4 regions of the Embleya sp. NPDC020886 genome follow, and region 1 is predicted to be linked to each of the others. Evidence: riboswitches for the same ligand, from Rfam matches in the RefSeq annotation. Region 1 holds a riboswitch; each other region holds the start of a gene.
What was found. Region 1 has a riboswitch for cyclic di-AMP ahead of ACH4U8_RS06080 (NlpC/P60 family protein). Riboswitches for the same ligand answer to the same signal wherever they lie in the genome.
Positions count from the first base shown of each region.

Region 1 (3,199 bases):
GACCCGCTGGGCGACCGACCGTCGGCTGGTCTGAGCGAGCACCGACACCCGGCACACACGACGGCGCCCTCCCGCGAACGAATCCGCGGGAGGGCGCCGTCGTGATGGTACGGGCGACCGATGGACCTAGCCGGGTCGAATGGCCGCGAGGAACGGCATCGAGTCGAGCGGGGCCTTGGTCACGGTCTTGCCCGGTCGCGGGGCGTGCACGATCTGGCCGTTGCCGATGTACATGCCCACGTGCCGGTTGTCCGAGTAGAAGAAGACCAGGTCGCCCGGCTGCAGGGCGCTCTTGGCGATCCGCGGACCGTCGTTGATCTGGGTCCAGGTGGTGCGGGTGAGCGAGACGTTCGCGGCCTTCCAGGACGCCTGGGTCAGGCCCGAGCAGTCGTACGAGCCGGGGCCCTCGGCGCCGGAGACGTACGGCTTGCCGATCTGCGCCAACGCGAAGTTGATCGCGGCCTGGGCCCGGCCGGAGGCCGGGATGTTGGTCGCCGGCGGCGTTTCCTTGTCCTTGTCCCGCGAGCTGCGGTCGTTGTTCCGCGAGGTGGAGTCGTTCGCGTGCTCGTCCGAGTCCAGGACGTCCTTCTTCTGCTGCTCGGTGAGCGTGTTCAGAAGTCGGTTCGCCTCGGCCAGCTTGGCCTGGATGTCGGTCTTGTTCTTGTTCAGCTCGGTGCGCAGCTTCTCCAGATCGGCGAGCTGCGCGGACGCCTCGGTGCGGTCCTGCTGGAGGACGCGGGCCTGCGCCGCGATCTGCTTCAGCTTGGCGGCCTGCTGGCCGTCGAGCTGGGACATCATCTGCGACTTCTGCAGGTAGCCCTCGGGGTCGCCGCTGAGCGCGAGCGAGAGCGACGGGGGCAGGCCGCCGGTGCGGTACTGGTTGGCCGCCAGGACACCGATCTGGTCGCGCAGGGCGTTCAGCGCGGTCTGTTCCTCGGTGATCCGGGCCTGGGTCTGGTTCGCGGTGCCCTGCTGCTTGGTGATCTGCTCCTCGACGCCGTTGGCGGCGTCGGTGGCCTTGACCACGTCGCTGTGCAGTTGGTTGACGCGATCCTTGGTCTGCTGGAACGTCTGCGCGGGATCCGCGCTCGCGGTGCCGGCGAAGGTCATCACGCCGGTCATGGTCGCCGCGGCCGTGACGACGGTCGCTGCGGTACGCACGGCGGTGCGCGGCTTGGGCTTGCGGTGCTGCCCGGGTCGACGTTGGGACGCCACTGGTGGCGGGTCTCCTTCCTCGGCCGCCTACCGGGTTAGCTGACGGGTTCGGGCGGAAGAAGGCGCCCTACGGTGCCGGAGCACCGATTCACCCCAGGGACTGCGAGGGTCCCCGGTTCCGGCTTCGCATCGCGGTGACGGCGGTTGCCCGACATCACCGAAAGACGTCCCCGAATTCGGCGGAGGCGATCGTGCCGACCGGGTGGCCGACGTCGAGTCCGATCGCCTGTCGGAGAACACTAGTCACAGCCGTGTCACGACCATCACCATTGGCCCCTGCATTGCCAAAACTTTACCAATACCGCCGTTTCCTTCTCCGCGTATCACGGGAAAAGCGCCCGGATTCCCGAAAGTCGATCTTGAGTCGATTTGGCGAATATTGCCGGCATATGACCCGCCGATGATCATCGACCGGCCGCCGGCTAAGCTGCGGCGGCAACTGCAGCGGCGTCCCGGATGCCGCGCGACGGTCGACGAGGAGTTGTACGACGTGGACGTTCTGCGGCAGATCCTGCTGATCCTGCACATCGTGGGCATCGCGTCCCTGCTCGGCGGCTTCCTCACCCAGATGTCCGCGCTGCGCACCGGCGACGGGCGGATCGTGCCCGCGATGACGCACGGCGCGCTGACCATGCTGGTCACCGGCCTGGCGCTGGTCGGCGTGGTCCAGGCGGGTCTGGACAAGGACGTGGACAACGCCAAGATCGGCACCAAGCTGGTGATCCTGCTGGCCATCCTGCTGCTGGTCTGGGGCAATCGCGCCGCGGACCGGGTGTCCTCGAAGGTGCTCGGCGCGATCGGCCTGTTGACCGTGGCGAACATCGCCATCGCGGTCATGTGGACCTGAGGCCCGGGCCGCCCCGCCCTACCGGGTGTCCACCACCCGGAACACCTCGGCCATCAGCCCCGCCCCCAGCCCGAAGCGCTCGGCGTTGCCGGTGAGCATCCCGGCGACCTGCTCGCGCAGCCCGGACAGGTGACTCGTCTGACTCGCGTGCGACAACAGCGCCGCCATCTTGCGTTCGAACACCGCGCTCACCTCGACCGCGTGATCCGGTGCCGGCGTCGGCGACAACCACGTCTCCGACACGGTCCACTCCTTCAGCCCCTCCACCTCCAGCAGCTCGGGGTGCGCGAACGGATTCCGGGCGTCCGGATAGATCGCCCGCATCGCCGCCTCGCCCGCCTCCAGATGATCCGGATGACTGGGCGCGAGCCGGTTCCAGTCCCGCTCCGGGCTCGGGATCACCATGCGCTGCGGTCGCACCTGCCGGATCACCCGGGTGATGTCGCGCCGCAGCTCGAAGGTCGCCGCCAGCCGCCCGTCCGGATGGCCGAGCCAGTACAACCGCCGCACCCCCACGTGCGCCGCCGCCGCGCTCTGCTCGGCCCGCCGGATCCCGCCGATCTCGGACCGCGGCACCGCCGGGTCGAAGCCGCCCGCGTCCCCGTCGGTGACCAGGCAATAGCTCACCTCGATCCCGGCCTCGGTCCAGGTCGCCACCGTCCCGGCCGCCCCGTAATCGATGTCGTCGGGGTGCGCGGCCAGCACCAGAACCCGCTCCACGTCGCGATCGTCCAGCACGATGTACTCCTTGATCCGGTCGACCCGACGACGGGAAACCCGTCGTCGGCGCGACGATCCTCGCTCGGTACAAAGGGCCGAGCACGACTCGCTTGTTACCCACCTAGACTCGGGGAACGATGAGCAGCCTCTTCGACGACATCCCCCTGCCCGGTTTCGAGACCGCGGCCAAGAAGTCCCCCACGAGCCCCGCGGACGACATCCCGCTGCCGCCCGAGCCGGACGACAACCAGGTATACGGCCTGCCGGAGGACTATCCGGACGACCTCTACGAAGGGCAGTACGCGCCGCCGGCCGAGCCGCGCGACGCCTACTACCGCAACGGCGCCCCGCGCCCGGTGGTCGATCCGGCCCGGTTGCTCGACGGGATGAACCCGCAACAGCGCGCCGCGGTCGTCC
Region 1 is NZ_JBIRRX010000001.1:1,437,787-1,440,985, forward strand. It holds gene ACH4U8_RS06075 (response regulator transcription factor) at 1-34, shown strand, start outside; gene ACH4U8_RS06080 (NlpC/P60 family protein) at 127-1,215, opposite strand; cyclic di-AMP (ydaO/yuaA leader) riboswitch at 1,225-1,368, opposite strand; gene ACH4U8_RS06085 (hypothetical protein) at 1,706-2,062, shown strand; gene ACH4U8_RS06090 (PIG-L deacetylase family protein) at 2,081-2,800, opposite strand; gene pcrA (DNA helicase PcrA) at 2,920-3,199, shown strand, end outside.

Region 2 (3,199 bases), on a different contig from region 1:
GCCACTGCGGCCACACCACCCGCAGCAGCACCGCCTCGACGTTGCGCTTCGGGTTGCCGTTCTGGGTGTTCATCGGGAACACGACGAGGTGCTCCAGCCCGTCCCGCCGGTCCCGCTCCGGGCGAAACGCGACGAGCGAGTCCAGGAAGTCGGGGCGGCCGAAACCGTCCGCCGACCAGCGCCGGAAGTCGGCCACGACGGCATCGAGGTACGCCTCGTCGTGCGGGAACAGCGGTGCGAGCCCGGTGATCGAGGAGGTGATGTCGGCCACCAGCGCCCGGGCGGACGCGTGCCCGGACGGCTCGATCGAACCGTCCTCGGCCTGCAACGGACGCAGGTCGGCGACGGACCGTTTGAGCACGGGCCACAGCGGGTGATCGACGGCGGTACGGACGGCTACGCGGGTCATGTTCGACATGGAACCCTCTCAGGAGAAAGCAGGAACCACGGTCAGGCGAACCTATGTCAAAAGATTTTAACGCCGCAAGGCCCTTCCAAACGCAATCTTATCGTCGTGGGTATGTTTTGCCCGAATAAGTTGAGATTGCCGGGCGACCCTGTTCGATCATCTCCCGGGCGCGGCGGCGGTGCATCCGGCGCCTCCGGAGGAAGGCACAAGATTTCGCCGACCCGGTCGCCGAGGTCTGTGGCTGTTGACCGTCGATCCGGCCCGTCCCTACAGTTTCGTTCTTCTTGACGGAATACCGATTCCGTATAGCGGAATATTGGCCAGGGAGCGCCCCCGGATCCGCATCCACTCCCGCTGCCCGATCCCGCGAACGATCCTGCGATCCCGCATGTCCGATGGGCCGGGCCGTCCCGCGACGGCACCCGATGTGGAGGCACCGATCATGGGCCGGAGAACCACCAGGAAGACCGTTGCCGGCGAGAACGCGGCCGAGGCGCCGGGCGGGCCGCCCGCCGGCGGGGCGGCGCCCGTGCATCCCGTGGACGAGATCCTGCCGCCGGGGCGAATGCCGGCCGGCGCCCTGCAACACGTGGCCACGGTGTATGCCGGAGTGGCCGCCCCACCACCTGGGCAGGGCCGACCTGAACGCCGGCTCCAACGCGCTGATCGTCGCGGTGGCCCTGGCCTTCGGCGTCTTCCCGATCGCGTTCGCGGACTTCTACCACGCGTTCCCGGACAAGGTCGCGATGATCGCCGAGTCCGGCATATCGGCCGGCTCGATCGTCGCGGTCCTGCTCAACCTGCTGCTCAACCACACCGGGTCCGCTCGGACCGAGGCCGCCGGCCGGCCCGCCTCCCCGACCGCCGACGAACGACCCGCACCGCCGGCGGAACAGCCCGCCCGCGCCTGACCGTTGCCCCGAAACGGGCGTAGGCCCCGCCGAAGTACTCGGCGGGGCCTACGTGGTGACGCTGGATCAGACGGCGAGCTGGGTGCCCACCGAGATCAGGTGGGGGTTGCCCCCGATGACGCCCGCGTTCGCGGCGTACAGGGCCTTGTAGCCACCCTTGACGCCGAGCTTCGCGGCGACGCCGGAGAGCGTGTCACCGGCCTTGACGGTGTACTTGCCGGAACCCGAAGTCTGCTTGGTCGCGGCCGACTTCGGCGCGTCCTGCTTGTCCTGCTTGTCCTGCACCTGGACCTTCGGCGCGTTGCCGGTGGAGGTCTTCGGCGCGTTCTCGGTCACGGACTCGGCCTTGGGTGCGGCCTTCGGCTCGACCTTGCTCTTGGTCTTGCCGGTGGTCGCGGAGTCGGCCGTGGCGGAGGCGTTGCCGCCCTTGCCCAGGCCGGCCTTCTGCGAGCAGACCGGCCAGGCGCCCGGACCCTGGCTCGCCAGGACCCGCTCGGCGACCGCGATCTGCTGGTCCTTGGTGGCCTGCGCGGCGCTGGAGGCGTACTGGCTGCCGCCGAACGCGTTCCAGGTGCTCGGGGTGAACTGCAGACCGCCGGAGAAGCCGTTGCCCGTGTTGATACCCCAGTTCCCGGTGCTCTCGCACTGGGCGACCGCGTCCCACGTGGACGAGGTCGCGGCGCTCGCGCTGCCCGTCATGCCCACGAGGGGAAGGACGAGACCCGCACCGGCGGCGACGGCGATGCCGGCGCGACGGCCACGAGAGAGCGAGCGAACGGGAGCGGTGATGGCACGGAAGGTCATTTATTACCTCGTCGGGCGCCTACGAAGTTAGCTGTCGGGTTCGGACGATTGGCCCGGCCTCGCCTGCAACAGGCATGGCTTCACCCCAGACATCGACGTGGCCGATGTCGGCACTCACTTGGTTCCCCCGCTCCTGCCGCCAGTCGATATCGACTGCTTCCCTCGGGCGGCGGCAGGATTCGGCGTACCACCCGGGGAGTCCGCTTGTGCGAACAACCACGAAGCTACGCACCGCTCCGCCGGGTTGGCAAACATTTCGGGCGATTTGTGAGGTGCCCCATAGGGCGGAATAACGCCGATTTGCCCGATATGTCGCCAACCCCGCAGGTCACGGCTTCGACGTCCACGGTGCGCAGCCGCGTGCTCACCCGTGCTTCAGCGACGAGCTATTCCGTCGCGGGCAGCTCCACAGGTACGACTACCCGCTCCTCGTCCCACAGGAACGTCGCCCCGCCGGTCGCGAAATTGGCGACGTCGGCCACCGTGGCCCGCCCCTCCGGCGAATCCAGGGTCGCTTCGATACCGGCGCGGGTCGGTGCGTACAGCCCGACCACCAGGTAATAGGGCGGCTGCGCGCCGGACGGATCCGGTTCGCACTTGCCGATGGTCCAGCCGGTCAACCCGGGCATGGTGCGGGCGAGCGGGACGTGCTTCTCCCAGTAATAGGTGTCGAACGCCGCCGGGTCCTCGGGGTGGCCATAGAGCACGGTCAGCTTGTACATGCCGAATCCTCACGATCGTGTGGTGGATGTGGGTCCTGCCGGTGGTGCCCGGTGCGTCCGGCGCGCCGGCGCCGGATGGAACTAGCGCGCGGCGATGCTCTTGAACGCCCGCGCCTGCTCGGTGATGGCCACCTCGGTGGGCAGCCGTTCCATGCTGGAGGCGCCGAAGAAGCCGACCACGCCGGTGGTGTGGGCCAGCACGTACGCGGCGTCCTCGGGTTCGGCGATCGGCCCGCCGTGGCACAGCACCAGCACGTCGGGGTTCACCTCCGCCGCCGCGTCGCGCATGAGCTGCACCCGCTCCACCGCCTGGTCGAGGGTGACCGCGGTGGTCGCGCCGATGCTGCCCTTGG
Region 2 is NZ_JBIRRX010000007.1:188,722-191,920, reverse strand. It holds gene ACH4U8_RS24955 (DUF6421 family protein) at 1-418, opposite strand, end outside; gene ACH4U8_RS24950 (hypothetical protein) at 1,012-1,320, shown strand; gene ACH4U8_RS24945 (transglycosylase family protein) at 1,387-2,019, opposite strand; cyclic di-AMP (ydaO/yuaA leader) riboswitch at 2,125-2,319, opposite strand; gene ACH4U8_RS24940 (EthD family reductase) at 2,511-2,846, opposite strand; gene ACH4U8_RS24935 (phosphoenolpyruvate hydrolase family protein) at 2,928-3,199, opposite strand, start outside.
Region 2: linked by a shared signal. The riboswitch ahead of ACH4U8_RS24945 (transglycosylase family protein) and the one ahead of ACH4U8_RS06080 (NlpC/P60 family protein) in region 1 are both predicted to bind cyclic di-AMP.

Region 3 (3,199 bases), on a different contig from region 1:
CTGATGTCGGTCTCCGCGCTGGCGCTGCTCGCGGGACGGTTCATCGCCAAGCGGGTCCCGTTGCAGACGGTGCAGCGGATCGGCGGCGTGTGCATGCTCGGACTGGCGATCTGGTCCCTGGTGGAGGCGTTCACGGGCTGAGCGGCGCGACGCGGCATGCGCGTCCGGCCCCGATGCGCCCGGCCTGCGCCCGGTCGGCCGGACGACGGCGTGGGCGGCGAGGGCATCAGGGACGCGCGGACGATCGGGTCCGGGATGGCTTCCGGGCCGAAGATCGCGATCCGGGTCGGCACGTCCTCGTCGGAGTCCGTTTGCACGGTCGGCGGCATCCGACGCAGCGTGGTGATCCGGGCCCGGCCCGCCACGGTCTGCGCGGCGAGCGGCCGGGTGAACAGTCGCGGTACCAGGGCGATCAGCGCCAGGACCGACACCGTGGCGCAGCCCGGCGAACCGGTCATCCCTTCGGCGACGCCGAGGCCGATGCCGAGGAACAGGACGACACACAGGCCGCAGGTGCCACGCGGGTCGACGTCCCGCTCACTCGGCAGCAGGCCGTCCTGTTCCAACCGGGTCCGCGCCGGTCGCCATCCGGCGGTCGGCCCGGACCGGGCGACCGCGTCCACGATCGGCCCGATCAGGGCGGTTCGGGCCGCGCCCACCGCGTCGAAGACGGTGCGCTCGACCGGGTCGTCCGGCTCGGGTGCGAGCAGGCTGATCCGACGATCCGCACCGATCACCGCCCGCCGACGGCGGTGCATCGCCACGAGCGCGACCTGGGCGAACCGGGTCGAACCGCCGGCGAGCAGCGCGATCTCCCGGAAGTCGAGAACGCGCTCGGCGGTGGCCGGCGCCGGGCGCCTGCGCAACCGGTACGCCCGCCCGAACCGGAGCAGGCAGGCAACCACGAACCAGCCGAGGCAGGCCGCGGACACGAGCAGGTACCACCGGGCCTGGCCCGCCGGGAGGGACCAGTGGGTCGGGTCCCGGCCGGCCTGCCCGTTCGTCGACGCCCGCGCCGTTCCCGCGGCGATGCCCTCGCGCACTGCGGCGATCATGCCCCCACCCCCGGTATTCGCGATCGGCGGCGCGGCGCCACGCCCGTGCGCACCACGGTGCCGCCTCGTCGCCGGCGCGTCCGGTGGAACCCCCTCGCACCTTGCTTCGCGAACCGGCCGAAATGTGATGTAGGCCGCATGGATAAAACGGACATAAATTACTTAGCCGACTTCGGGTGGTAATTCATTTTCCGCGACCCGGCATGAATCTCGATTATTTTCCGTGACCGAATGATCACGCCACTCTCCGAGATATCCCCTCGTCATGAGTGGTGCATCGACCGGTGGGCCGGCCGAGATGTCGCACTTATTCCGCCTTTACACCGGAGGCAAACTCGGCGTTTCGGTTGTGATCCGGCATCCGTATTGCCTACCTTTCTCGCCGATTCACCTTTCGGGTGAACCCTGTCGCCGGTACGCCGAATCCCGTCGCCGGCAGCGGGAGGTCTACATCGAAGAATCCGACGGGAGCGGGGGAACCAGGTGAATCGCCGTGGCCGGGATCGTTCCGGTGACGGCTAGGGGTGAAGTCGCGTGTTGCGCGACCGGGCTGCTCCAGTCCGAATCCGACAGCTCACCTCGTAGGCGACAGGAGAGGACCCCATTTCATGCTGTCCGCAAACGCTCGTCATCGCGCCGCTCGACCCACCAACGTCCGCCGCTTCGTCGCGGCGGTGGGCATCGCCGGCATGGGTGTCGTGATCCCGGTCGCCACTGCCGGTACGGCCCACGCGCAGGCCCCCTCCACCTCCGAGCAGGCCCCCTCCGGCGCCTCCGCCGTGCTGTCGGCGGTCCCGACCGCCGCGGTCGAGGCCGCCCCGATCCAGGCCGCACCCGCCGCGCCGGAGACCGCCGCGCCCGCCGACAAGGCCGGCTACGTGGTCAAGGCCGGCGACACGCTGTTCGGGCTCGCCCAGACCAACCAGGTCACCGGCGGCTGGCAGAGCCTGTACGAGATCAACCGCGATGTGCTCCGGTCCGGCCCGGACCTGATCCGGATCGGCCAGACCCTCCGGCTGACCGGCTCGGCCCCCGTGCTCTCCAAGGCCGCCGCGCCGGCCCAGCCGAGCATCAAGGTGCAGCCGAAGACCGGCGTCACGCCCGGCAAGACCACCCCCAAGCCGGCGAGCAAGCCGTCCGCCGACGTGTCGGTCAAGCCCGCCGCCAAGACCCCCGCCAAGCCCGCCACCGGCGGCTCGAAGGGCAACCAGGCGCCGAGTGGCGGCTCGTCCACCGCGTCGAGCAGCAAGGCCGCCCAGGCCGTGGCCTTCGCCAAGGCGCAGATCGGCAAGCCGTACGTGTACGGCGCCACCGGCCCGAACGCCTACGACTGCTCGGGTCTGGTCCAGGCCGCGTACAAGTCGGCCGGCATCTCGCTGCCGCGCGTGACCAACGACCAGTTCGCCGCCGACCCGCGCGTGTCGATCGCCAACCTGCAGCCGGGCGACCTGGTGTTCTTCTACTCGGGCATCAGCCACGTCGGCATCTACATCGGCGACGGCAAGATGGTGCACGCCGCGAACTCGCGCAAGCCGGTCGAGATCTCCTCGATCAACACCATGCCGATCGCGGGCGCCACGCGTCCTTCTTGATCGACCCGCCGAGACCGACGCCTCGCCGTCACGCCCCGGCAACACACCGGCGCCGTGCCCCTCGACCACCACCGAGGCGCACGGCGCCACACGTGTCCCCCCGACACCTGAACCACACCCGAACCGGCCCCGCAAGCCCGGTCCGCCCCTCCGACCCGAACAAAACCCATCGACCCGACCACCGTCCAACCCCAAGCCCACCGCCCGAGCCAAGCGCTCCGGCCCACCCGGCCTTCGACGCCAAGCCCTCGGCCCATGCCGGCCCCATCAGCCCGGCCGGCGTTTGAGGCCAAGCCCTCCGCCCAAGCCGGCCCCATCAGCCCGGCCGGCGCCCGCGGCGAAACCCTCCGCCCGACCCAGCCCGTTCAGCCCGGCCGGCGTTTGAGGCCAAGCTCTTCAGCCCGGCAGGCGTTTGAGGCCAAGCCGTCCAGCCCGGCCGGCGCGTTGAGGCCGGCCCCTTCAGCCCGGCCGGCGTTTGAGGCCACTTTTCAAGCCCGGCCGGCGTTTGAGGCCAAGTCGGCGGATCCCGGAGACCGCAGCAACACCTCCGCG
Region 3 is NZ_JBIRRX010000009.1:104,669-107,867, reverse strand. It holds gene ACH4U8_RS28820 (TMEM165/GDT1 family protein) at 1-141, shown strand, start outside; partial or broken gene ACH4U8_RS28815 (TIGR04222 domain-containing membrane protein) at 267-1,055, opposite strand; cyclic di-AMP (ydaO/yuaA leader) riboswitch at 1,463-1,657, shown strand; gene ACH4U8_RS28810 (NlpC/P60 family protein) at 1,664-2,647, shown strand; gene ACH4U8_RS28805 (ROK family protein) at 3,136-3,199, opposite strand, start outside.
Region 3: linked by a shared signal. The riboswitch ahead of ACH4U8_RS28810 (NlpC/P60 family protein) and the one ahead of ACH4U8_RS06080 (NlpC/P60 family protein) in region 1 are both predicted to bind cyclic di-AMP.

Region 4 (3,199 bases), on a different contig from region 1:
GCGTCGCCTACCGGCGGGCCGGCGCCGCGGAGATCGCGAGTGTGCTCGAAGTCGGGCCCGGCACCTGGTCGCCGGGTGCCTCGCGCGGCGCGGGCGCGGGCTACGAGGCGCTGTACCCGCTGCCCCGGCCGGACGGCACCACGGACCTGGGCACCCGGGACGACCGCGGCCGCCCGGTCCTGGTCGGGCCGGCCGGCGCGGCGCTCGTGCTCGACGAGCCCGCGGTCGCGGTCGGTCCCACCCTCGCGTCGGACGGCGCCGGAGCGCCGGTCGCCCTGTGGCTCGGGCCGGACGGCACGTTGCGCACCGCCCGGCCGTCCTGACCGCGCCCCCGGCATTCGGCCGGGCCGACCGGGTGCCGCCCGTCCCGACACGCGAACGGCGGGCGCTCCCCGAGGGGAACGCCCGCCGTTCGGCGCGGGAGAGCGGTGGATCAGACGTTGACGCCGTGGCTGCGAAGCCACGTCATCGGGTTGACCGCGGAGCCGTAGTTCGGCGTGGTGCGGACCTCGAAGTGCAGGTGCGGGCCGGTCACGTTGCCGGTCGCGCCGGAGAGCGCGATCTTCTGGCCGGTCTGCACCTTCATCCCGGCCTTGACCGAGATCGAGGAAAGGTGCGCGTACTGGGTGTACTTGCCGTCCGCGTGCCGGATGACGACCTCGTTGCCGTACGCGCCGCCCCAACCGGCCGACACGACGGTGCCCGAGGTGACCGCGCGCACCGTGGTGCCGGTCGAGACCGCGAAGTCCTGGCCGGTGTGGCTGCCGCTGGACCAACGCGAGCCACCGGAGCCGAAGCTCGCGGTGAGCGTGGCGCCGGAGACCGGGGAGACGTACGAGCCGGAAGCCTTCTCGGTGCTCGCCGAGGCGGGCTTGGAGTCGGTCTTGGCGGCCTCGGTCTTGACCGAGGTCTTCGGCGTGGCCGGCTTGGCGGTCTCCGTCTTCGGCGTCTCCGTCTTCGGCGTCTCCGCCTTCGGCGTCTCCGCCTTCGGGGTCTCGGCCTTCGGGGCCTGCGGCTTCTGCACCTCGATCTTCGGCGCGGCCTTGCCGTCGACCGCGAGCTTTTGGCCCGGGAAGATCAGGTCGGGGTTGTCGCCCACGACGCTCTTGTTGGCCTCGTACAACTTCGGCCAACCGCCGGGCACATGCGCGGCGCCGGCGATCTTGGAGAGCGTGTCGCCGGCGACCACGACGTAGGACGACGTGGCGGCGGAGTCCGCCTTGGCGACCGGTTCGGTCTTGGGCGTCTCGGTCTTCGGCGTCTCGGTCTTGGGCGCCTCGGTCTTGACCTCGATCTTGGGCGCGGCGACCGTCTTCTTCGGCGTCTCGGCCTTGGGAGACTCGGTCTTGGGCGTCGACTTCGGCGCGGTCTTGCCGGCCGAGGAGCCGGTGTCCACGTCGGGGGTCGCGCCGCCTCGGGTCAGGCCCGCCTTGACCGAGCACACCGGCCAGGCACCGGGGCCCTGGCTCTTGAGCACCTTCTCGGCGATCGCGATCTGCTGGCCCTTGGTCGCCTGGTCGGCCCGCGCGGCGTACTGCGTGCCGCCGAACTCGTTCCAGGTGCTCTGGGTGAACTGCAGGCCGCCGTAGAAGCCGTTGCCGGTGTTGATCTGCCAGTTGCCCGTGCTCTCGCACTGGGCGACCTTGTCCCAGGTGCTCACGGAGGCGGCCTGGGCCGTGCCCGCGCCGATGATCGGCATGGCGACGCCGACTCCGGCGACACCCGCCGCGGCGATCAGACGCGTGGTCCTACTGGTGCTGCGACGGCGATGACGCCCGGTTCCGGACAGCATGGCTGGATCCTCTCCCACGCCTACGAGGTGAGCTGTCGGATTCGGGCCGGAGATCGATAGCCCGGCCACATCCCGAAGGACGTGGCTTCACCCCAAGCCGTTCGCGGCGTCCGATCGTTTCGATCGGGGCCGTTCGCGGCGGTTCACCTGTGGTTCCCCCGCTCCTGTCGTGTGGTGCTCGTCAGCCTCCCGAACGGCCGGCGACAGGATTCGGCGTACCGGCGATCGGGGTCCGTGTGGGATACGGACGGATCGAACGCTAAGCAGGCCCGGACGTAGATCACAAGTCCGTGTCGGATAGACGTCGAATATCCGATTTGCGGTTGAGCGCAATGTAGATGATCCCTTACGGAAAGGACCGTAGTTGGCGTTCCGTGCCGGATCCGATGGAAATGCGTGACAGTGGCCCCGGGTCGCCGTCCATACCGAACGCCCGGAATCGATCACCTACGCCCCGCTCGTCACATCGGCATCGCGGGTAGCGTCGCGCGAACGCGCCTTTGCCCACCGCTGCGAACGCCCGCACCCGCGGCGGGCGTGATTCGCCCCACAGGTCAAATGCCGCATATCCGATTCGTCCCGGGCCACTTCCCGCCCACCGCACGGTCCCGGGCGATCCTCACCGGCGACCGAGGTGCGTCGCGCCGGCGGCCGACGGCCCCGGCGCGACGCCACCCGCCCCGCGGCTCAGCCGCGGGGCGTCCGCCAACCGGCCCACGCGCTGCGCACCATGTCCGACGTGTCGTGCCGGGCCTTCCAGCCCAACTCGGTGGTGATCAGGTCGGCGCTCGCCACCACCCGGGCCGGGTCGCCCGCACGCCGCGGCCGCACCTCCGGAGCCAAGTCGCGCAAACCGGTGACCTCGCCGATGAGTTCCACCATCTCGCGCACCGACGTGCCCTCGCCGCGACCCACGTTCAGCACCAGGCGCGCGTCCGGATCGCCAGCGAGCCGACGGGTGGCGGCCACGTGCGCCTCGGCCAGGTCCACCACGTGGATGAAGTCGCGCACGCAGGTGCCGTCCGGGGTGTCGTAGTCGTCCCCGAAGATCATCGGCGCCTGATCCGCCGTCAACTTCTCCAGCACCATCGGCACCAGGTTGAACACGCCCTTGTCCGCGAGCTCCGGCGCGCCCGCGCCCGCGACGTTGAAGTAGCGCAACGAGGCGTACGAGATCTTGTGCGCGCGCGCCGTGGCCTTGATCATCCACTCGCCGACGAGCTTGCTCTCGCCGTACGGGTTGATCGGCACGCACGGGGTGTCCTCGTCGACGAGGTCGACGTCGGGCATGCCGTAGACGGCGGCGCTGGAGGAGAACACGATCCGGGTGACCTCGGCCTCGACCATGGCCGCCAGCAGGGTGCGCAGACCCTCGACGTTCTCCTCGTAGTAGTAGAGGGGGCGCGC
Region 4 is NZ_JBIRRX010000014.1:69,248-72,446, reverse strand. It holds gene ACH4U8_RS35810 (PIG-L family deacetylase) at 1-323, shown strand, start outside; gene ACH4U8_RS35805 (transglycosylase family protein) at 434-1,792, opposite strand; cyclic di-AMP (ydaO/yuaA leader) riboswitch at 1,797-2,018, opposite strand; gene galE (UDP-glucose 4-epimerase GalE) at 2,480-3,199, opposite strand, start outside.
Region 4: linked by a shared signal. The riboswitch ahead of ACH4U8_RS35805 (transglycosylase family protein) and the one ahead of ACH4U8_RS06080 (NlpC/P60 family protein) in region 1 are both predicted to bind cyclic di-AMP.